DNA from 4 places in the Streptomyces sp. NPDC093089 genome. Region 2 is predicted to be linked to each of the others. Evidence: riboswitches for the same ligand, from Rfam matches in the RefSeq annotation. Region 2 holds a riboswitch; each other region holds the start of a gene.
What was found. Region 2 has a riboswitch for cyclic di-AMP ahead of ACIQFX_RS22570 (C40 family peptidase). Riboswitches for the same ligand answer to the same signal wherever they lie in the genome.
Positions count from the first base shown of each region.

Region 1: another riboswitch for cyclic di-AMP. It lies ahead of ACIQFX_RS03465 (M23 family metallopeptidase); the one in region 2 lies ahead of ACIQFX_RS22570 (C40 family peptidase).
Region 3: another riboswitch for cyclic di-AMP. It lies ahead of ACIQFX_RS08520 (transglycosylase SLT domain-containing protein); the one in region 2 lies ahead of ACIQFX_RS22570 (C40 family peptidase).
Region 4: another riboswitch for cyclic di-AMP. It lies ahead of ACIQFX_RS25290 (peptidoglycan DD-metalloendopeptidase family protein); the one in region 2 lies ahead of ACIQFX_RS22570 (C40 family peptidase).

Region 1 is NZ_JBIVPA010000001.1:714,333-719,905, forward strand. Features, by position in the region: gene ACIQFX_RS03455 (MFS transporter) at 1-923, shown strand, start outside; gene ACIQFX_RS03460 (PP2C family protein-serine/threonine phosphatase) at 1,145-2,347, shown strand; cyclic di-AMP (ydaO/yuaA leader) riboswitch at 2,611-2,757, shown strand; gene ACIQFX_RS03465 (M23 family metallopeptidase) at 2,769-3,860, shown strand; gene ACIQFX_RS03470 (aldo/keto reductase) at 3,922-4,869, shown strand; gene ACIQFX_RS03475 (PrsW family intramembrane metalloprotease) at 4,963-5,573, opposite strand, start outside.
Region 2 is NZ_JBIVPA010000009.1:244,205-249,777, reverse strand. Features, by position in the region: gene ACIQFX_RS22590 (adenosylmethionine--8-amino-7-oxononanoate transaminase) at 1-276, opposite strand, end outside; gene bioB (biotin synthase BioB) at 269-1,537, opposite strand; gene ACIQFX_RS22580 (8-amino-7-oxononanoate synthase) at 1,681-2,859, shown strand; gene ACIQFX_RS22575 (ATP-binding protein) at 3,104-3,538, shown strand; gene ACIQFX_RS22570 (C40 family peptidase) at 3,620-4,096, opposite strand; cyclic di-AMP (ydaO/yuaA leader) riboswitch at 4,100-4,306, opposite strand; gene ACIQFX_RS22565 (hypothetical protein) at 4,621-4,926, opposite strand; gene ACIQFX_RS22560 (ClpP family protease) at 4,934-5,572, opposite strand.
Region 3 is NZ_JBIVPA010000003.1:349,146-354,718, forward strand. Features, by position in the region: gene ACIQFX_RS08505 (alpha/beta fold hydrolase) at 1-75, shown strand, start outside; gene ACIQFX_RS08510 (hypothetical protein) at 216-812, shown strand; gene ACIQFX_RS08515 (phosphoribosyltransferase family protein) at 1,040-2,326, shown strand; gene ACIQFX_RS08520 (transglycosylase SLT domain-containing protein) at 2,320-3,198, opposite strand; cyclic di-AMP (ydaO/yuaA leader) riboswitch at 3,203-3,388, opposite strand; gene ACIQFX_RS08525 (hypothetical protein) at 3,729-4,394, shown strand; gene ACIQFX_RS08530 (phosphocholine-specific phospholipase C) at 4,504-5,573, opposite strand, start outside.
Region 4 is NZ_JBIVPA010000011.1:24,466-30,038, forward strand. Features, by position in the region: gene ACIQFX_RS25275 (STM4012 family radical SAM protein) at 1-149, shown strand, start outside; gene ACIQFX_RS25280 (STM4011 family radical SAM protein) at 159-1,061, shown strand; gene ACIQFX_RS25285 (SGNH/GDSL hydrolase family protein) at 1,048-1,842, opposite strand; gene ACIQFX_RS25290 (peptidoglycan DD-metalloendopeptidase family protein) at 2,010-2,987, opposite strand; cyclic di-AMP (ydaO/yuaA leader) riboswitch at 2,992-3,177, opposite strand; gene ACIQFX_RS25295 (tyrosine-protein phosphatase) at 3,538-4,359, shown strand; gene ACIQFX_RS25300 (DUF6126 family protein) at 4,396-4,551, opposite strand; gene ACIQFX_RS25305 (helix-turn-helix domain-containing protein) at 4,585-5,214, opposite strand; gene ACIQFX_RS25310 (aspartate aminotransferase family protein) at 5,329-5,573, opposite strand, start outside.

The DNA of each region.
Region 1 (5,573 bases), on a different contig from region 2:
GTTTCGGGGCGCTCGCCTTCGCCCAGTCGCTGCCGATGCTGATCGCCGCCTCCCTCGCGACCGGGCTGGCGGGGGCGCTGTTCAACCCCGCCGTACGGGCCTGCCTCGCGGCGGAGGCGGGGGAGGAGCGGCGCGTGGAGGCCTTCGCGCTCTTCAACGTGTACTACCAGGCGGGCATCCTGCTCGGGCCGCTCGTCGGGGTGGCCCTGACGGGGGTGTCGTTCCGGCTGACGTGCGGGGTGGCGGCGGTGCTGTTCGCCGGCCTGACCCTCGTACAGCTCCGGCACCTTCCCGCACGGGCGTCCCGCGCGCCCCGGGGGGAGGGGGAGCGGGGGCAGTTCCGGACGGTCCTCTCGCACCGGACCTTCTGGTTCTTCTCGCTGGCCATGACCGGCTCGTACGTGCTGTCCTTCCAGGTCTACCTGGCGCTGCCGCTCGCCGCGGACGGCACGGGGCTCACGACGGCGCTGTTCGTCGTCTCGGCGCTGGTCGCCCTCGTCGGGCAGCTGCGGATCACGGCCTGGTGTCGGCGCCGGCTGAGCCGTGAGCGGTGCCTCGTCCTCGGACTCGCCCTGATGGGCGGGGCGTTCCTCGCCCCGGCGGCGCTCGGCCGGGGCGCGGTCGGGCTGCTGCTGTGCGCCGCGGTCCTCGCCGTCGCGAACGCGGTGCTCTACCCCTACGAGATGGACACGGTCGTCGCCCTGTCCCGGGGGCGCTGGGTCGCCACCCACTACGGGCTCTACAACACCGTGTGCGGGGTCGGCATCACCCTCGGGAACCTGGGCACGGGCGCCCTCCTCGACGTCACCGGCTGGTCGGCGGCGCCGTGGCTCGGCCTGTGCGCGGTGGGACTGCTGTGCGCGGCGGCGATGGCCCTGCTGGCCCGCGGTGGCCGACTCGCCGAGGCGGCGACCGGGGGCTGAGGGGTGGCGACCGGGGCTGACCGGGGGCTGACGGGCCGCCGGTTCGGTGACGGGCCCGCGGGCCCGTGGGGTCGGGGAGCCAAGGGGGCCAAGGGCCGGGGCAGGGGGCCGGGTGGGCTACGCCACTCGGCCCCCCGGGAGTCGCCGCTCACGGGTGCGGCGGCCACCCTGGGAGGGCGCGGTGCGGACCGCGGCCGGGCGGACCGGGCAGGAGAGCACAGGTGGGGCACCCCGAGAGAGTGACGGGCGGCGGGCGTCGGCGCGGCGGGGGCCGCCCCGCGTACGGCGGCGCCCGGCGCTTCATCCGGGCGCTGCCCCCGCTGATCATCATGGGCGGCGTCCTCTTCGACGTGGAGACACCGCCCGCGTACACGGCGGCGCCGCTCTTCTCCGCCGCCCCGCTGATCGCCGCGCCCTTCTTCTCCCTGCTCACCACCCTGGTCACCGGGATCAGCGCCGTCGTCGCCTCCGTGGGGCTGCACGTCTACAACGGCACCGCCGACGAGGTCCCGGCCCTCACCGAGACGCTGACCGTGGTCACCGTCTCCGCGCTCGCCCTCCTCATCAACAAGGTCGTGCGCCGCAGCGGCGAGCGGCTCGCCTCGGCGCGGGTCATCGCGGAGGCCGCGCAGAAGGCGGTGCTGCCGATGCCCGCCGAGCGGATCGGCGGGCTCCAGTGCGCGGCGCGGTACGAGGCGGCGCAGGCGGACGCGTTCATCGGCGGCGACCTGTTCGCCGTCCAGGACACCCCGCACGGGGTGCGGCTGGTGGTCGGGGACGTCCGGGGCAAGGGGATGGACGCGGTCGAGGCCGTCGCCGTCGTCATCGGGGCCTTCCGGGAGGCGGCCGAACAGGAGCGGACCCTGGAGGGCGTGGCGCAGCGCCTCGAACGGGCGCTGGCCCGCGAAGGCACCCGCCGGCACGGTCTCGACGCCTTCGAGGGGTTCACCACCGCGGTCCTCGCCGAGATCCCGCGCGCCGACGGCAGCGGCACGTTCGGCGGGTTCGTGCGGGTCGTGAACCGCGGGCACCCGCCCCCGCTGATGCTGTACGCGGACGGGCGGCTCGACCTCATGGAGCCGGCCGAGGCGGCGCTGCCGCTCGGCATGGGGGACCTGGCGGTCTGGCCGGACCGTGCCGAGGCGCGGCCGTATCCGCCGGGCGCGACCCTCCTCTTCTACACCGACGGCCTCTCGGAGGCGCGGAACGCGGAGGGCGTCTTCTACGACCCGGCCGAGCGGCTCGCCGGCCGGATCTTCCCGGGGCCCGAGGAGCTGCTCGACGCGCTCGTGGACGACGTGCGCCTCCACACGGGCGGCGGTTCGACGGACGACATGGCGCTGCTCGCGGTGGGCCGGCCGGCGGCGGGGCAGCCGGAGCGGCGGCGGACGATGCCGGTGGTCCCGCCGGGCGGGACGGGATGACCGGAGGGGGCGAGCGGACGGGCGGCGGGACGCGGTGATCAGGCGCCGGTGACCGGGTGTAGTCGAGAGGTGTCACTGCGATAACAATTGACATAACGTCAGATCGATGGTCTCCGGCGATCCTGTTCTGAAGGGGGGTCAACTCGGGCGTTTCCCTCTCATTTCAATGAATGATCAAGGGGAACAGCTTGGAATCGGGACCCCCTGTCTATTAACGTTCGATAACGCAGCGCGGTCGTTTCAGCCGTCGCAAGAGGCGGCACCGTGCGCACGCGCCGAATCCTGAAAAGGAACCGGGGAACCACCACTTGGGGTGAATCGGGCCTTTCGCACCTGTGCGACCGTGCCCGTAGGAGACCTTCCTGCTCCGAACCCGTCAGCTAACCCGGTAGGCGAGAAGGAAGGAAAGGAGCGCGCCTCCGTGGCGTCCAACACCCCCGCACCCGAAGCCCCCTTCGATGCCTTCGGTGGTGGTGCGGGTCCCGCCGCCCCGGACACCGAGTGGAATCCCACCGAGGACTCCCTCCGCGCGCAGAGCCGCGCCGGCGGCCGCCACCGGGTCGTCAAGCAGCGCTCCAACTTCGCCCGCTCCTCCACCGTCCTCGGCGTCGGCGTGATCGCCGCCGTCGGCGCGGGCGGCCTCGCCACCGCGAAGGAGAAGCCGCCGGTCGCGATCTCGCTCCCCGACCTCGACCTCCCGGACGCCCACGACCTCCCCGGCGTCGGCGACCTCCTCCCCGGCGAGGACAGCGAGCCCGTCAGCGCGGCCCGCGCCAACCCGAACCCGCTCACCGCCGCCACCTACACCACGACGGTCGACGAGCGGACCGAGACGACCGACCGGACCGCGACCGGCGCCGACGCGGGCGAGGCCCTGCGCGCCCGCATCCTCCAGCAGGCCGAACAGCAGCAGGCCTCCGCCGACGCCGCCGACAAGGCCGCCGCGGAGAAGCTGGCCGCCGAGAAGGCCGCCGCCGAGGCCGCGGCCAAGGAGGCCGCCGCGGAGAAGGCGGCCGCCGATGCCAAGGCGAAGGCCGAGGCGGAGGCGAAGGCCAAGGCCGAGGCGGAAGCCGCCGCGAAGGCGGAGGCCGAGCGCCTCGCCAAGCTCGCCGCGAGCTACTCGCTGCCCCTCTCCTCGTACACCCTCAGCGCCTCCTACATGCAGTCCGGCTCGATGTGGTCCTCCGGCTACCACACCGGCCTCGACTTCGCCGCGCCCACGGGCACCCCGCTCAAGGCGGTCCACGGCGCCACCGTGAAGTCCGCGGGCTGGTCCGGCTCCTACGGCTACCGCATCGTCCTGGAGCTCGCCGACGGCACCGAGGTCTGGTACTGCCACCTCTCGTCCATGACGGTCTCCGTCGGCCAGACCGTGGGCACCGGCGAGACCATCGGCCGCGTCGGCGCCACCGGCAACGTCACCGGCGCCCACCTCCACATGGAGGTCCACACCGCCGGCGGCGACGGCATCGACCCGGCGCAGTGGCTCCGCTCCAAGGGCCTGAGCCTCTGAGACCGTCCTCCCGGGGCGCTCGCACGGAATAGGCCCGGCGGCGGGCGGGGTTGACCACCCCATGACCTCCCTCCGCCCGCTGGGCAGTTCCGATCTGCACGTCTTCCCGTTCGCCCTGGGCGGCAACGTCTTCGGCTGGACCGCCGACGAGGCCCGGTCCTTCGCCGTCCTCGACGCCTACGCCGCCGCAGGCGGCAACTTCGTCGACACCGCGGACATGTACTCCGCGTGGGTCGAGGGCAACGAGGGCGGCGAGTCCGAGACGGTCATCGGCCGCTGGCTCGCCTCCCGCGGCAACCGCGACGACATCGTCGTCGCCACCAAGGTCGGCGCCCACCCCCACTTCAAGGGACTCTCCGCGCCCACCATCAAGGGCGCCGCGGAGGAGTCGCTGCGCCGCCTCGGCACCGACCGCATCGACCTCTACTACACGCACTTCGACGACGAGACCGTCCCCGTCGAGGAGATCGTCACCGCCCTCGACCAGCTGGTGAAGGACGGCAAGGTGCGCGCCGTCGCCGCCTCCAACATCTCCCCGGAGCGGCTGCGGGCCTCCCTCGACTTCGCCGAGGCCGAGGGACTCACCCGGTACGTGGCCCTCCAGCCGCAGTACAACCTGGTGTCCCGGGCGACCTACGAGGGCCCGCTCCTGGCGACCGCCGAACAGGGCGGCCTCGCCGCCGTCCCGTACTACGGCCTCGCCTCCGGCTTCCTCACCGGCAAGTACCGCCCCGGCGCCACCGTCGACAGCGTCCGCGCCGCAGGCGCCGGCCGGCACCTCGACACCGACCGCGGTCGGGCCGTCCTCGCCGCGCTCGACACCGTCGCCGAGGCGCACGAGGCGGAGGTCGCCACCGTCGCCCTCGCCTGGCTCGCCTCCCGGCCCACCGTCGTCGCGCCGATCGCCTCGGCCCGTACGGTCGAGCAGCTCCCGGCCCTGGTCGCCTCCGCCGACCTGACGCTCACCGAGGCCGAACTCACCCTGCTCACGGAGGCGTCCGCCGCCTGACCGCGCCCGGCTCCGGCCGACTCGGAGGGACGTCGTCGGACTCCTGCTCGGTCCGGTGTCCGGTCGGCGCGGGCCGCTCCGGCAGGCCCCCGGCTAGCTCCGGTACGGGTTGTAGCCGCCGTAGTCCAGGTACTGCGGCGGCGCCCACACCCGGCCCGTCGCCCGCGCCGCGTACGTCAGCGACGGCGAGGCGACCGCGCGGCGCTGCCACAGGTGGTGCAGAAGCTCCTGCTCGCGGGCCGGGAAGTCGGGTCCGGCCGTGCCGCGCCTGGCCCGGTCCCGGAGGAACGCGAGGGTCGTCGCGAAGGACTCGTACTCGCCGACGGCCCGTGCGGCCTCCGGGCCGTACGTCCGCCCGGCGAAGGAGCGGGCCAGCCGGCGGGCGCGCATCGAGGAGAGCGCGAGCGGCTCGGCGGGGGAGAGCCAGCCGGCCGCCGCGTACGCCGGGAGCACGCCGGATATCGTGCGCAGCTCGCGCTGCCGGCTCCACACCGCGAGCCAGGTCAGCAGGCCGAAGGCGGGGACCATGAGCGCCAGGTACACCGCGTAGAAGGCCCACGGGCCGCCGAAGGTGGCCGAGCCGTTCCAGGCGGCGTGCAGGCCCATGGCGAGCAGCAGCCCGGTGAGCGGCAGCAGCACCTGCCGGAGGCGCTTCCCGCGCGGGGCGAGGGCGGCGAAGCCGAAGCCGATGCCGGTCAGCACGG
Region 2 (5,573 bases):
CGGCTCGTGGGTGAGCCCGCCGAACATGACGTGGCTCATCTTCTCCAGCTGGCCGCGCACCGCCTCGTTGAGCACGGGGTGGTTGTAGCCGTGGATCGCCGACCACCACGAGGACATGCCGTCGACCAGCTCGTCCCGACCCTCCACCGGCTCTGCGAGGCGGAGGCGCACCCCGGACGCGGACGCGACGACCAGCGGCTCCGCCCGGCCCGGCATGGGGCCGTACGGGTGCCAGACGTGCGCCCGGTCCAGGGCGAGGAGTTCGTCGTTACGCATTCGGCGCCAGGTCCGTGCCGGCACCCCGCCGGCGCACCGCCACCAGGTCGGTCCGGGCCCCGTTCGGCGCGGCCTCGGCCTCGGCGACCGGCGCCTCCGCCGGAGCCTCCGCGTGACCGCCGCACGGGCCGCAGCCGCCACCGGCGTGCGAGCCGCAGCCCGCGCCCTCCGCGGACGTGGACGCCTGCGAGCCGCAGCCGGCGCCCTCGGCGGAGCCGTGCGAACCGCAGCCGCCGCCCGCCGCGGCGAGCGCGTCGGCGCGGTGCTTCGGCAGCGTGGTCGTCCCGGCGCCCTCCACCTCGAAGCCAGCGTCCGCGATCATGTCCAGGTCGGCCTGGCCGGCCTGGCCCTCGCTGGTCAGGTAGTCGCCGAGGAAGATCGAGTTCGCGATGTTCAGCGCGAGCGGCTGCATCGAGCGCAGGTGCACCTCGCGGCCGCCCGCGATCCGCACCTCGACGTCGGGGCAGACGAACCGGACCATCGCCAGGATCCGCAGGCAGCGCTGCGGGGTGAGGTTCCACTCCTTGGCGAGCGGGGTCCCCTCGAAGGGGATGAGGAAGTTGACCGGCACCGAGTCCGAGTCCAGCTCGCGCAGCGCGTACACGACGTCGACCAGGTCCTCGTCGCTCTCGCCCATGCCCGCGATGAGGCCCGAGCACGCCGACAGACCGGCGGCGTGCGCCTTCTGCACGGTGTCCACGCGGTCCGCGTAGGTGTGGGTCTTGGTGATGCCGCCGTACGTCGCCTCGGACGTGTTGAGGTTGTGGTTGTACGCGTCGGCGCCGGCCTCGCGCAGCCGCTCCGCCTGGCCGTCCGAGAGCAGACCGAGGCAGGCGCACACCTCGACGCCCTCGTTCTGCTCCTTGATCGCCTCGATGGTCTTGCCGACCCGCTCGACGTCGCGGTCCGTCGGACCGCGCCCGCTGGCCACCAGGCAGACCCGCTTGGCACCGCCCGCGACGCCCGCCGCGGCGGCCTGGGACGCCTCGTCCGGCTTCAGCCACGTGTACTTGAGGATCTCGGCCTTGGAGCCGAGCCGCTGGGAGCAGTACGAGCAGTCCTCGGGGCACAGCCCCGACTTCAGGTTGACGAGGTAGTTGAGCTTCACCCGACGCCCGAACCACTGGCGGCGCACCTTGCCGGCCGCCGCCACCACATCGAGCAGTTCGTCGTCGGAGGTCGCCAGGACGGCGAGCGCTTCTTCACGGGTCGGCAGCTCGCGCCGCAGCCCCTTTTCCACCAGCGTGTTCAGCAGGTCCATAACCGCAGATCCTTGCCTACCGCCCGCCCCCGGGCCAAGGAGGAACCGAACAAACGCCTCCGATTGAGGTGTGTGGATGACCACATCACGACCTCGGCATACTCCGGTTAGGGTCTGTGCGCTGCCTACAAAAGGATCGCCGCATGCCACAGGCCGACGACGCACGGGCCGCGGGCCCGCGCCGGACCGCGTTCGACTGGACCGACGCCGAGGCGCGCCGCCGGGCGGAGGCCGGTCTCGTCCGGACGCTGCGGCCCCGCGCGGCCGAGTCGGACCTCCTCGACCTGGCGAGCAACGACTACCTCGGACTGACCCGCCGCCCGGAGGTCACCGAGGCGGCGGCCGAGGCGGCACGGCGCTGGGGCGCCGGCTCCACCGGCTCGCGGCTCGTCACCGGCACCACCCGGCTGCACACCCGCCTGGAGCGCGAACTCGCCGACTTCTGCGGCTTCGAGGCGGCCCTGGTCTTCTCCTCCGGCTACACCGCCAACCTGGCGGCGCTCACCGCGCTCGGCGGCCGGGACGCGCTGATCGTGTCCGACGCCGCCAACCACGCCTCGATCGTGGACGGCTGCCGCCTGGCCCGCGCCGAGACGTCCGTCGTCCCGCACACCGACCCCGAGGCCGTACGCAAGACGCTGGAGGCGCACCCCGGCAGGCGTGCCCTGGTCGTCAGCGACTCCGTCTTCTCCGTCGACGGGGACAAGGCCCCGCTGTCCGCACTCGCCGGGGCCTGCCGCGCGCACGGTGCCGGGCTCGTCGTGGACGACGCCCACGGCTTCGGCGTCCTCGGTACGGGGGGCAGGGGCGCCCTGCACGAGGCCGGGCTCGCCGGCGACGAGGACGCCGTCGCCACCCTCACCCTCTCCAAGTCCCTGGGCAGCCAGGGCGGTGCCGTCCTCGGCCCCGCCCGGGTGATCGAGCACCTGGTCAACGCCGCCCGCACCTTCATCTTCGACACCGGACTCGCCCCGGCCGCCGCCGGCGGGGCGCTCGCGAGCCTGCGCCTGATCGCCGCCGAGCCGGGCCTCGCCGAGCGGGCCCGTACGGTCGCGACCACCCTGCACCGGCTGCTCACCGACGCCGGCCTCGTCTCGGCGAGGCCCGACGCGGCGGTCGTCTCGGTCCGCGCGCCCTCCCCGGAGGCGGCGTTGGCCTGGGCGGCGGACTGCCGCGAGCAGGGCCTCCTCGTCGGCTGCTTCCGGCCGCCGTCGGTGCCCGACGGCATCTCGCGGCTGCGGCTCACGGCCCGCGCCGACCTGACGGACGCGCAGATCGAGCGTGCGGTGGCGACGATCCTGCGGACGGCGCCCGTCGTCTGAGCCGGCGGCCCTCGGGGGTGGGGGGGGGGGGGGGGGGGGGGGGGGGGGGGGGGGGGGGCCCGCCCCCCCCCCCCCCCCCCCAACCACACCCCCAGCGCGTTCACGGGCCGCAGAGTTCACCGCTTCGGGCGACAGATGGGGACATATCTTGGTGGAACCCCGCCCGGGGCGGCACGATCGGTGGCACTCTGACGCGAAGCGCAATCCGGGGCAGTGCTCCCGGCGGGAAAGGGACAGCGTCGCCATGGCAGATCACCAGGAAGCATCCGTCACTCTGCCGAGCGAACCCGCCTCGGTCCCCACGGCCCGGCGCTACGTCGCGGAGGTGCTCGCCGGCTGGGGCCTCGACGACGACGGCGAGACCGCCGACGCGATCCGTCTGATCGTCTCGGAGCTGGCCACCAACGCGGTCCTCCACACCTTCGGCCAGTCGCCGACGTTCACCGTCGACGTACGGCTGGTGCGCGAGGAGGTCCTCCACGTCGGCGTGACCGACAGCCATCCCCGCCGGCCCCGCCGCCTTCCGGCCGCGGTCCAGCAGGACAACGGCCGCGGCCTCGTCATCATCCGCTCGCTCGCGGCCGAGGCCGGTGGCCGCCTGTCCGTCACGCCGACCGAGGAGGGCGGCAAGACGGTCGCGATCACGCTCCCGTGGACGGCCGCCCGGGTGGCGATCTAGCGGACCGGGGGAGGAGGAGCGGGGCGGCGCCACCCCGCTCCTCTTCGCGGTCCGCGGGTCCGGCTCAGTGGCCGGGGGCCGTCAGCGGACGCGGCCGTAGTAGACCTTCGACGACCAGATCCTGTCGAGCTTCACCCAGGACCCCGTCTTGGGCGAGTGCCAGATCTTGCCGCCGCCGGCGTAGATCCCCACGTGGTAGACCCTTCCACCGGAGTGGAAGAAGACCAGGTCCCCCTGTTGTCTGCTGGACGCGGAGATGTGCCGGGTGTTGTTGTACTGCTGCTGCGCGGTGCGAGGCAGCCACTTGCCCGCCTTCTTGTACGCGTAGAGCGTCAGACCGGAGCAGTCGAACCGGGTGGGTCCGCTGGCTCCGTACCGGTACGGCGATCCCTTCTTCGAGGCGGCGACGCTCAGTGCCGTGTTCGCGTGTGCGGTGGCTGCCTGGGCCTCCGGCGCCGCTCCTGGTGCGAGCAGCGTGCCGCCGACGGCGGCGAGGGTGAGAGCCGAGACGGCTCCGGCCCGGGACAGCAGGGACGGGACGTGCATCTGCGCAGTCATGCGCAACCCTTCGTCAGCCGCCTGCGAAGGATGACCTGTCGGGTTCGGGCTGGCGAAGATGCCCGGCCGCGGTTGCGGCTTCACCCCAAGGAACGGCCTCGCTGCCGGAACAGCGCGTTCGTCCCGTAAAAATCGGGTCCTCCACTCCTGCCGATCCAATCCTGTCGACCAGACGTCCGGGACAGCGGCAGGACTCGGCGTCCGCCCGGACCGCCCCGCCGCGGTGGCGGGGGCTTGTCGTCGTCAGGGATCTTGACTCACGACATGGGCGAAAACCGAGCTGAAACGGCGATATGTGAGGCTCCTCACGACTGATCCATTCAGGTGGACAGGGAGCCTTTGTGATCTTCGGAGGTTTGGCCAACGAGCCCCGCACCTGCGATGGAGCGTTCGATTCCGCCAAATGCGTACACCTGTTGCGCAACTTGCCCGCGTGCTGTGTCGACTCATCGACTACGCCGAACGGGGGAGGGAATCTGCGGCGCGTGTCGGCCGACCGGACCTCGACACGACACGCCGGAATGTCAACTCGCGCGGGTGCGGGGGACGGTGACCCGGTCGGCGCGGCGCTCGCCGTCCAACACCCGCAGGGCGCGCGCCAATGTGTCGGAGTGCACCTCGCTCTCGCCCCGCATGTGCATGAGTGTCAGGGCCTCGCGCAGTGCCTCGGCGCGTCCGACCAGGGCTTGTGCCGCACGGAGTGCCCCATAAGTATGCGATCCCCTGGATGGATTGATCTTCCCCAGGAGGTCGACGACTTCGAGGTACGCGTCGACGAACTCGCCCTCGGCCCGCGTCAGGGCGGGCAGGGGCGGCAGTTCGGGAACCATGGCCGGCTCACCGCGCCGCGCCGCCGGCGGAGCCCCGCCGGCTGGTGAGCACGTGGTCGACCAGGCCGTACGCGACCGCCGCCGGGGCGTCCAGGACCGTGAGGCGGTCGATGTCGGCGTCGATCCGCTCCCGGCTCCGGCCGGTGTGTTCGGTGAGGATGCCGGCCACCACGCCCCGCAGTCGGAGCAGTTCACGCGCCTGGAGGTCGAGGTCGCTCGGCTGCCCTCGCAGCGGCTCGTCCAGGGTGGGCTGTTCGAGCGTGACCCGGGCGCCCGGCAGCATCATGCGCTTGCCCGGGGTGCCGGCGGCGAGCAGGACGGCGGCGGTGAAGCCGGCCTGCCCGAGACAGGTCGTCTCCACGTCGCAGGAGAGCGTCCGCATCGTGTCGTAGATCGCGGTCATGGAGCTGATCGAGCCGCCGGGGGAGTTGATGTACAGCGAGACGTCCCGTCCCGGCATCGCGTAGTCGAGGTGCAGCAGTTGGGCGATGACGTCGTTGGACGAGGTCTCGTCGATCGGCGTGCCGAGGAAGACGATCCGGGATTCGAGCAGCTTGGAGTACGGGTCGAGGGTGCGGGTTCCGAAGCCGGTCCGCTCCGTGAACTCGGGCAGGACGTAGCGCGCGTCCATGGCGGGCACCTCCATC
Region 3 (5,573 bases), on a different contig from region 2:
GACGCCGGCCACTACGCCCCCGAGGAGACCCCGGGGCCCCTCGCCGAGGCCATCGAGGCCTTCCTCGCCGCCTGACGCACGGAGTTCATCCGAAGGTCGTGGGGAACGACGACTTTCGAGGACAGCGGCGGGGCCGTGCCGCACGCGATCATCGTGGTCACGACGCCACGGGACGGTCTCCGGGAGACCGTCCACGATCAGCAGGAGCACACCCGATGGGCCTCGCGCAGTCACAGCACCGCTTCCTCGTCCGCCAGAAGGTGACGCTCATGGCGAACCGCTACCTGGTGCACACCGTGGGGCCCGACGGCGAGGAGGCGGAACTGATCGCGTTCGCCCACCAGAAGAGAATGGCCTTCAAGGAGCACGTCACCTTCTACACGGACGAGTCCCAGCGCCAGGTCCTGTTCACCTTCAAGGCCCGCCAGGTCCTCGACGTCGGCGCGACCTACGACGTGCACGGCGCCTCCGGGACCCGGCTCGGGGCCTTCCGCAAGGACTTCGGGGCCTCCCTGCTGCGCAGCACCTGGCACCTGAGCAGGGAAGGGGCGGCGGGGGAGGCCACCGGGCGGGAGCGGCACCAGGGCGTGGCCCTGCTGCGCCGGGTCTGGGAGTTCCTGCCCTTCACGGACCTGGTCCCCTTCGTCGTCCCCTACCACTTCGACTTCGCCGAGGCCGGACGCTCCGTCATGTCCGTCGACAAGCGGTTCGGTCTGCGCGACCGGTACGTGCTGGAGATAGCGGACCCGGAGCTCGACCGGCGGCTCGCGATAGCCCAGGCGGTCGCCCTCGACGCCCTCCAGTCGCGCTGACCGCCTGACACCGTCGCTCGCCGCTCGTCGCTCGTCGCTCGTCGCTCGTCGCTCGCCGCTCGTCGCTCGTCGCTCGTCGCTCGCCGCTCGTCGCTCGCCGCTCGTCGCCCGCCGGGCGCCCGCCGACCGTCCATCGGGGACGCGTCTACCCTGGAAGGAGGGGCACGGGACGGGCACGCCGTTCCTCCCCGGGCCCCGGCCGCGGCAAGGCGGAAGGGCGGCGGACCATGTTCTTCAGCGATCGCACGGACGCGGGCAGGCAGCTCGCCGCCCGGCTCGACCACCTCAAGGGCCACGACGTCGTGGTCCTCGGACTCCCGCGCGGCGGGGTACCGGTCGCCGCGCAGGTCGCGGACGCCCTCGACGCGCCGCTCGACATCTGTCTCGTACGGAAGCTGGGGGTGCCCCACCAGCCGGAGCTCGCGATGGGCGCGCTCGGTGAGGGCGGGGTGCGGGTGCTCAACGAGCGGGTGCTCCGGGACACCGGGGTGGGCGAGCGGGCGCTCGCGGCGGTGGAGGAGCGGGAGCACTCCGTCCTCGACGAGCGTGCCGCCCGCTATCGGGGCAGCAGGGCGTCCGTGCCGCTCGAAGGCCGGACCGTGGTCGTCGTCGACGACGGCCTCGCCACGGGGGCCACGGCGCTCGCGGCGTGCCGGGTGGTCCGTGCCCGGGGGGCCGCCCGGATCGTGCTGGCCGTCCCGGTCGCGCCGCACGGGTGGACGGCGCGGCTCGGCGGCGAGGCCGACGAGACGGTCAGCGTCCACACGCCGGAGGTCTTCTACGCGATCGGCCAGTTCTACCGCGACTTCGAGCAGACCGCCGACGCCGAGGTCATCGCGTGTCTGGACCGGAGCCGTGCGGCGCGGGGCCCGGTGGTGCGGGACTCGGACGTGAGGATCGCGGTCGGCGGCGTCACGCTTGCGGGGCGGCTCGCCGTGCCCGACGGTGCCGCGGGCATCGTGCTGTTCGCCCACGGCAGCGGGAGCAGCCGGCACAGTCCCCGGAACCGGGCGGTCGCGGAGGTGCTCAACCGGCAGGGCCTCGGGACCCTGCTGTTCGACCTGCTGACCGAGGCCGAGGCGGGCGACCGGGCGCACGTCTTCGACACCCCGCTGCTGGCCGGACGGCTCGCGTTCGCCACGAAGTGGCTGGCGGAGCAGCCGGTGGCGACCGGCCTGCCGTTGGGCTACTTCGGCGCGAGCACGGGAGCGGCCGCCGCGCTGTGGGCGGCGGCCGATCCGGAGTGCGCGGTGAGCGCCGTCGTGTCGCGCGGTGGCAGGCCGGACCTCGCGGGGGACCGGCTGGCCGGGGTGCGCGCCCCCACGCTCCTGGTGGTGGGCGGTGCGGACGCGCTGGTGCTTGACCTGAACCGGAGGGCCGCTTCACTGCTGCGCTGCGAGAACAGGATCGCCGTGGTCGAGGGTGCCACGCACCTCTTCGAGGAGCCCGGCGCCCTGGAGGAGGTGGCGGAGCTCGCCACCTCCTGGTTCGCCGGGCACTTCCGGGCTCAGTAGGCGCCGTTGACGTTGTCGATGGAGCCGTAGCGGTCGGCCGCGTAGTTGCACGCGGCGGTGATGTTGGCGACCGGGTCGAAGAGGTCCATCGACGTGCCGGGCACGTGGTAGGCGAGGAAGGTCGGCTCGATGACCTGGAGCAGGCCCTTCGAGGGCGTTCCGGCCGCGGCGTTGGAGTCCCAGAGGTTGATGGCCCGGGGGTTGCCGGAGGACTCGCGCATGACGTTGCGGAGGATGCCGTCGTACGAACCCGGGATGCCGCGCTGGGCCATGATGGCCAGCGACTCGCGGATCCAGCCGTCGAGGTTGTCGGCGTAGTTGGTGGCGGCCGGGGCGGCCTGGGCCGGAGCGGCGGCGGGGGCCGCCGCCGGGGCGGCCTGCGCGGCGGAGGCGCCGGTGGAGGCCGGGGCGGAGCGGCGCTCGGAGCGGCTCGCCCGATCGGGTGTACCGGTCTTCTTCTTCGCCGGCGCGGGGGTGACCTTCGCGGAATCCCGACGAAGCGTCAGTTCAAGACCCGGATGAATAAGTGACGGATTGTCACCCACGGCGCTTCGGTTGGCCCGGTAAAGGTTCTTCCAGCCGCCCTGAATTCCCTTCTTCTGGGCGATCAGGGAAAGCGAGTCGCCGCGGACGACGGTGTAGGTGCGGGCGGCGGCCGGGGCGGCGGGAGCCTTGGCGGCGGTCGGCGCCGCGAAGGCGGGGGCCGCGACGGCGCCGGTGGTGAATTCCGGTGCGCCGGAAACGGGCGCGGCGCCGGCCACGGCGGGGGTGATCAGCGGGAGGGCAAGGGCGACGCCGCCCGTGCCGGCCAGTGCGAGTCCCTGGGAGACGGGGCGTCGACGGGGGCGGCGGTGCTTACCGTGAGCAGGCATGACGGATTCCTCTCCGGCGCCTGCGGGGTGAGCTGTCGGGTTCGGACGGGAGCTGTCCGGCCGCGCGCACGCGGCTGCACCCCGAGCCGTTCCGGATTTCCGGATCGGCGTATTCGTGGGTCCCCCGCTCCTGCCGTCGGGTGAAAAGGGAGGTATTTCGAGCGGTGGCAGGATTTGGCGATCCGCTCGAATGGAGGTGACCGTAGGCCAGTAATGCGGCGGATAACAAGGGGATGGCAGTCCGTCGCGCGGCGAAAAGATCACGTAATTCAGGTAATTCAAGATCGGCCGCCCGTCCGGGCCGTCGAACTCCCGTGTGCCCCATGGCCTGCGGACATTTCGATCATCAGGGCGAAACCGGGAAAGTGAGTCGCGTCACCAGGTTCCCAATGTCCGAATATGCGCGGTAATTCTGTTAATGGGGGAGTGGGTGGAAAAGACCCCCGCGGTGGGTGTGCAGTCAAGGGCAAAAGTCGCAAAACCGACATTCGTGCTGAAGGATGGACCCATCCCGACCGAGGAGCCGCCGGATGCCGCCCGCCCTCTCCACCCCCAGCCCCGACACCGTCGATCGCGAGGCCGCCACGCTCTACGACAGCGCCGTCTGGCAGCGGATCGTCACCGACTGGACCCCCGCCCCGACCTCCGATCCGCCCCCCGACCGGGCCTCCGGCCGGACGGGTGGCGAACCGGTCGCTCCCGACGCTCCGCCGCGAGAGCCGGAGAGCTGGCGGAACCTCCTCACGGTGCCGGTGGAGCGGCTCGTGGCCGACGCCCTCGACGCGCTGCCGCCGCCGCTGCCCGCCGAGCCCCGCCTGCCGGGCCGCATCGGAGCCGTACTGCCGGACCGGCTGCACATCTGGCGCCGCATCGGCCGCAGCGACCTGCGCCCGTCGGTTCACCTCGGCTACGCCCGCCGCGTGCTCACGGAGTGGGGCTGGCAGAACGTCCCGTACAAGCTGCGCGACGCGCGCGGGGCCCGGTGCGTCTGCGGCGCCCTGCTCGCCGCGCACCGACTCGGCCACGGCAGCGCGGACACCATGAACGAGGCTGCGGCCTGGATCATGACCGAGCTGCGGTCGCGGGGCTGGAACGATCTGATCGGACCGTGGAACCGGGCCCCCGGCCGTACGGCGGACGACGCCGTGGCCCTCCTGGACGCCACCATCCACCGGGCCGCGCAGGCCGGCCGCTGACGGCCCCGGGTCGCGACGGACGGCCCCGGAGGCCGTACCCGACGGCCCGGACCGTGACGGACGTCCGCCGGGAGGCACCCCGAGGGCGCCGCCCGGCGGACGGCGGCGGTCAGCCGCTGACGCTGGGCGCTCCGGTCTCGATGTGGCCGGTGTACCGGCGCGACCAGGTGCCGTCGATGTCGGCGACGATCGTGAAGTCGTACCAGCCGCCGTGGTAGGCCACCGCGTTGAAGAAGTCCTCGCGGCTGGAGTTCGCCGGCACCGTGTACGTCCACGGCCCGTCCGAGCGGTAGGCGTTCGACCGGATCGTGAAGGTGACCGGACCGCCCGACGCGTTGGTCATCCTGAACCACAGGGCCGTCTTGCCCGTGCCCGGCTCGGTCGCGAACCTGGCGGCCACCTCCACGGCCTTGCCCGCCTTGGAGGCGTCGCCGATGAAGCGCCGCAGGAAGCGGTTGGGGCCCATCATCGAGATGTCGTACTTGCCCGAACCCGAGCCGAGGCCGATGTTGAAGTAGTCGGACGCCGTACCGCCCGGGTCGACGGTGTACTGCCAGGCGGCGGTGTCGCGGTACTGGTGCGGGTGGATCGAGAAGTGCGCCGCGCGCCGGGCCTCCGCGCCCTGGTTCGTCATCGAGAACCAGGCCAGGATCTTGCCGGCCGCCCCGAACTCGAACCGGTCGAGGTTGCCGTTCGCCTGGTAGGGCACCGCGCGGGCCGGCCGGGTGCCGGACTCCTGCGCCGGCAGGGCGTTGTTCTGGGGCGCCGGGTTCGGCAGCGGGCCACAGGTGGCCTGGCCGATGACCTTGGCGGTGGAGGGGAGGCCCGCCGGCACGCCGTACACCGGGTGGGCGAAGTCGAAGACCCCGGTCAGATCGCCCGTCACCTTCCTGCGCCACTCGCTGATGTTGGGGCAGGTGGCCGGTGTGCCGAGGGCCGCCGTCCAGGTCTCCATGAAGCGCAGCACGGAGGTGTGGTCGAAGACCTCGGAGCTCACCCAGCCGCCCCGGGTCCACGGGGACATGACAATCATCGGGACGCGGAAGCCCAGGCCGATCGGCAGGCCGTCGAGGTACTCGCCCGGCGTCCCCGGCGGGGCGACCGGCGGCGGCACGTGGTCGAAGAAGCCGTCGTTCTCGTCGTAGTTGAGGAAGAGGACCGTCGAGTCGAAGACCTCGG
Region 4 (5,573 bases), on a different contig from region 2:
GGTTCGAGGCGCTCGGCTGGCTGGACGCGGACGCGCCGGAGGGGCTGCTGCGGCTGTCGCCCGAGGGGCTCGCGCACTCGGACGGGCTGGGCCCCGATCTCTTCTCCCCCGCCGTACGGGCCGCGATGGCCGCGTACGAGGCGAAGTAGCGGGCCGGCGTGCACCCGAACCCGTCCTCGGGCACGGACCTGACCGTGCTGTACCGGGGCCCGCTCTCCTCCTGCGACTTCGACTGCCCGTACTGCCCGTTCGCGAAGCGGCGGGACACCCCCGAGCTGCTGCGCGCGGACCGGGCGGCGCTCGAACGGTTCACCGGGTGGGCCGCCGGGCAGACCGGTGACCGGCTGCGGATCCTCTTCACCCCGTGGGGCGAGGGCCTCGTGCGCTCCTGGTACCGGCGGGCGCTGGTCGAGCTCTCCCGGCTGCCGCACGTGGAGCGGGTGGCGATCCAGACCAATCTGAGCTGCCGCACCGACTGGCTGGCGGAGGCGGACCCGGAGACCGTGGCGCTCTGGTGCACGTACCACCCCGGCCAGACGCCGTACGAGCGCTTCCTGGCGAAGTGCCGCGACCTGACCGGGCGGGGCGTCCGGTTCAGCGTCGGCGTGGTCGGGCTGCCCGAGCACGCGGACGACGCCCGGAGGCTGCGCGCCGCCCTGCCGCCGCACGTGTACCTCTGGGTGAACGCGGCGGAGGGGCACGTGTACACCGACGCGGAGGCGGCGGAGTGGACGGGGATCGACCCGCTCTTCCCCTACAGCCGGCATCCGCACCGGTCGGCGGGGCTGCCCTGCCGGACGGGCGAGTCGGTGATCTCGGTGGACGGCGAGGGGACGGTGCGGCGCTGCCACTTCGTCAGGGCGGAGCTGGGGAACCTGTACGACGGCTCGTACCGCGCCGCCCTGCGCCCCCGGGCCTGCCCCCTCGCCGTCTGCGACTGCCACATCGGCTACGTCCACCTGGAGACGCTGCCGCTGTACGACGTGTTCGCCGGCGGGGTCCTGGAGCGGATCCCCGCCGTCCTGCCCCCGCCGTCCCTCCCCCTGACTACAGGGGCATGAGGTCGGGGCGCTTGGCCTCGACGTGGTCGCCGGAGCTTTCGCCGCGGAGGCGGCGGCCGATCCAGGGGACGAGGTACTCCTTGGCCCAGTGGATGTCGTCGCGGCGGACTTCGAGGGTGCCGCGCGGGGGGACCGGGGGCCAGGGCTGGTCCGGGTCGGCGGGCACGGGGAGGCCGAGGACCTGGCCGGCGCGCAGGGCGACACGGGTGTGGCCGTCCGGGGAGAGGTGGAGCCGGTCGTCGTCCCAGGCGCGCCGGTCCTGGACGGACTTCAGCGACCACAGGTCGAGGACCGGGCAGCCGTAGCGGTCGGCGATGGCCCGGACGTGTCCGTTGTACGTGGCGATCTTGCCGCGCAGGTGCTTGAGGAGGATCACGTCGCGGGTGTCGAAGCCGGTGGTCACCATGACGGTGCCGACGGCGGAGGCCAGGTCGGCGACGGCGCGCTCGAAGCGCTCGGCGACGTCGTCGGGGTCCGTGCCGGGGCGGATGATGTCGTTGCCGCCGGCGCAGAAGGTCACCAGGTCGGGGGCGAGTTCCTTCGCCCGGGGGACCTGTTCCGCCACGATCTGGTCGAGGAGGCGCCCGCGTACGGCCAGGTTGGCGTAGCGGAAGTCGTCGTGCTCCGGCAGCTCGTCGGCGAGCAGGACCGCGAAACGGTCCGCCCAGCCGACGTACGTCCCGTCGGGCCCGGGGTCTCCGACGCCCTCGGTGAAGCTGTCACCGATCGCCGCGTACGACCCGAATGCGTTCTTGTCTGTTGATCTCGAATCGTCTGCCACGGGACCACATCCTTCCCCTTCGGATGTGACCTACGCGACCGTAAGGAGGGGTTGACGCCGGGTGACATATGCCACCGATAAAGATTCCCCCAAGCCGGAATACGGCGGCGGCCCGGCACGTGCGTGCCGGGCCGCCAGGAGGGCTTCCGCGAAGGGAGGCGTCCGCGTCAGACGGAGACGCCGTGCTGGCGCAGGTAGGCCAGCGGGTCGATGTCCGAGCCGTAGTTCGGCGAGGTGCGGATCTCGAAGTGCAGGTGCGGGCCGGTGGAGTTGCCGGTGGAACCGGAGAGGCCGATCTGCTGGCCGCCGGTGACGGTCTGGCCGGACGAGACGGAGAGGGAGGAGAGGTGCGCGTACTGCGAGTAGTTGCCGTCGGCGTGCTGGATGACGACCTCGTTGCCGTAGGCGCCGCTCCAGCCGGCGGAGACGACCGTGCCGGCGCCGACGGCGCGGACGGTGGTGCCGGAGGAGGCGATGAAGTCGACACCGGTGTGGTAGCCGGAGGACCACATGGAGCCGGAGGCGCGGTACGGGGTGGAGAAGCCGCCGGTGACGGGGGCGACCCAGCCGGAGGCGGAGGTCGAGGAGCCCGACGACTGCGCGGCCTGCGAGGTGGTGGTCTCCGAGGTGGCGGCGGCCGGGGCGGAGGAGCGCTCGGAGCCGCGGGAGGCGCGCGGGGTGTCGCCGTTCTTCGAGCTCTGGGTGCTCTTGGGGGCGGCCTTGGGCGCGGTGCTCTTCGGGGCGGCGGGCGCGGAGCCCTTGGCGCCGAGGGTGAGCTTCATGCCGGGGAGGATCAGCGAGGGGTCCTCGCCGACGACCCGGCGGTTGTCGGCGTACAGCTTCTGCCAGCCGCCGGCGAGGTGGTGCTCGGCGGCGATCTTCGACAGGTGGTCGCCGCGGACGACGGAGTACGTCTTCGGCGCGGCCTTGGCGGGGGCGGCCTGGACGGCGGCGGGGGCCTTCACCTGCGCTGCGGCGGTGACGGCGTGGCCCGGGACGGCGGCCGGAGCGGACTGCTCGGCGGCGTGGGCCCCGGTCGCTCCGAGGAGCGGGAGGGCGACGACGGCGCCACCGGTGCCGGCGACGGCGAGTCCACGGGTGAGGGGGTTGGTCCTGGGACGGCGGTGCTTACCCTTCGCGGGCATGGCGAATTCCTCTCCGGCGCCTGCGAGGTGAGCTGTCGGGTTCGGACTGGAGATGCCCGGCCGCGTTCTCACGCGGCTTCACCCCGAGCCGTCCTGCATCGCGGGACCGGCGTACTTCCTGGGTCCCCCGCTCCTGCCACACATGGGTGAGTGAATTCCGGACGGTGGCAGGATTCGGCGGTCCGACCGGATTGACGGTGACGCTAGACGAGCGGGGTCGGCGCGAACAAGCCACTGTTTTCGAGGGGGATTCACGGGGGTGCCATTCGGCTCGAATTCCGGTCACCCTGCGTGGATGACGGTCCTTCGATTTCCTTTTTGCGCACGGAAATTGCTCCGGGCGGTCGGCCACGATCCGTCACCTTTATGACGCTGCTCACGCAGCCCGGCCCATCTCGCCTGCAACCAGGGCGCGTTATCCCCAATACCTCAATTCGGACAGATCGCCCATTACCGTCCGAGGGGGTGCGCCTTCACCACCCCAACGGGATGATTGGCCCTGGAACCGATCTCGCGTCGGGCACCCGAACGACGACACCCAGGAGCATCCGTGACGCAGCAGCTTCCGCAGGTCCCGCCCACCGAAGCCGACGAGCCCGAACTGGCGGAGGTCCGCAACTTCAGGGACGTGGGCGGCCTGCCGACGACGGACGGGCGCGCCGTGCGCCCGGGCCGTCTCTTCCGCAGCGGCCACCTCGCCCACGCGACCGAGAGCGACGTCGCCTTCCTCGCCGCGCTGGGACTGCACACCGTCTTCGACTTCCGCAACGAGGCCGACCGGAAGGTCGAGGGCGCGGACGTCGAGCTGCCCGGCGTACGGAACGTGAACATACCGCTCAACGACCCGGCCGACGGCAAGGAGTTCTGGAAGCTGGTCCGCGACGGCGAGACAGAGCAGCTGCGGGAGATCCTCGGCGACGGCAAGGCCGCCGCCCGGATGTCCGAGTCGTACCGGAGGATGGTGGTCGAGCGGGCGTCGGAGCACAGCCGGATCCTGCACTCCCTGGCGGAGGAGAGCGTCCCCGCCCTGATGCACTGCGCGGCCGGCAAGGACCGCGCCGGGCTCTCCATCGCGATCACGCTGCTCGCCGTCGGCGTCGAGCGGAAGGCGATCGAGGCCGACTACGTGAAGTCGAACGACCCGCACCGCCGCTACAAGGTGCGCCGCAGCTCCACCTCCCCCGACGCGATGTCGCCCGAGGTGATGGAGCTGCTGAGCCCGCTGTTCGACGCGCGGGTGGAGTACCTGCGGGCCGCCTTCGAGACGATCGAGGCGACCTGGGGCACGGTGGACGCCTACCTCTCGGAGGGCCTGAAGCTGGCCCCGGAGACCCGCGAGCGCCTGCGGGAGCGGCTGCTCACGGAGGTGTGACCTCCACCCGGGCCGCCCCGGCGGCCCGGACCGCCGCTACTGGTTCTGCCCGCCCAGCATGAAGAGCAGGTAGAGGAAGCCGGCGAAGAGGTGGCCGGCGATCAGGTAGGCGAAGAGGCGGAGCACGAGCCCCTTGGGGAACTTGCCCTCTCCTCGCTCCTCGCCGGTGACAGGTGCGGACTTCTCGGACATGTCGGTCCTTTCCTGGGGAAGGGTCGCGCAGGGTCAGCGCAGGTGCGGGGTTCCGTCGCCGAGGCACAGCTCGGCGGCGGGACTCTGCATCAGCGTGTGGACGAAGAGGAGCTCGGCCCCGCCCGGGGTGGCGGCGCCGATCCGGTGCGGGGTCAGCGAGTCGAAGTGCGCGCTGTCCCCCGGGTCGAGGACGTGGACGGCCTCGCCGAGCGCGAGCCGCACCCGGCCCTCCAGGACGTGGATCCACTCCTCGCCGGGGTGGACCCGCACGATGTCGGCCCGGGTGGCGTACGGCACGTGGACGCGCAGGCACTGGAGGGCGCGTCCGGCGCCGCCGGCCTGCCGGTAGATCCAGCCGTCGGCCTCGACGGGGTCGGAGCGGCCGGCCCGCACGACGGGGTCGCGCTCGGGCGGTGCCTCGCCCAGCAGCTCGGACACCGTCGTACCGTAGATGCGTGCGAGCGCGAGCAGCATCGGCAGCGAGGGCTGCCGGTTCCCCGTCTCCAGCCGCGAGAGGTGGGCGGGCGAGAGGCCGGCGCGCTGGGCGGCGGCCTCCAGGGTGAGCCCCCGGCGGCGGCGCAGGGCCCGCAGCTGCGGGGCGACGTCGGGCAGGGCGCCGGAGGCGGCGGGGTCCGGGGAGGCTTCCCCGGGGACGTGGTCCATGCGTCCATTCCGCCAGGAGGATGCCTCTGAGGCAAGTTTCTTGCCCCAGAGGCAAAGATCACCGGAAGCCGCCGCTGCCCCCGGAAGCCGGGGACACCGACGGCCCGGTGCGCTTCAGCGCTGCGCGACCGCCTGCTTCACGAGTGTCCTCCCGAAGTCCCACATCAGCCCACTGCCCCCGTGCGCCTCGTCCATGACCGCCGTGAAGGCGGTGACGAACCGGTCCACGTCCGCCTCGTCGACGACCAGCGGCGGGATCAGCTTGATCACCTCCAGGTGGTCGCCGGAGACCTGCGTGAGGATCCGGTGCCGCTGGAGCAGCGGGACGACGACCATCTGGGCGAAGAGGCCCTTGCGGG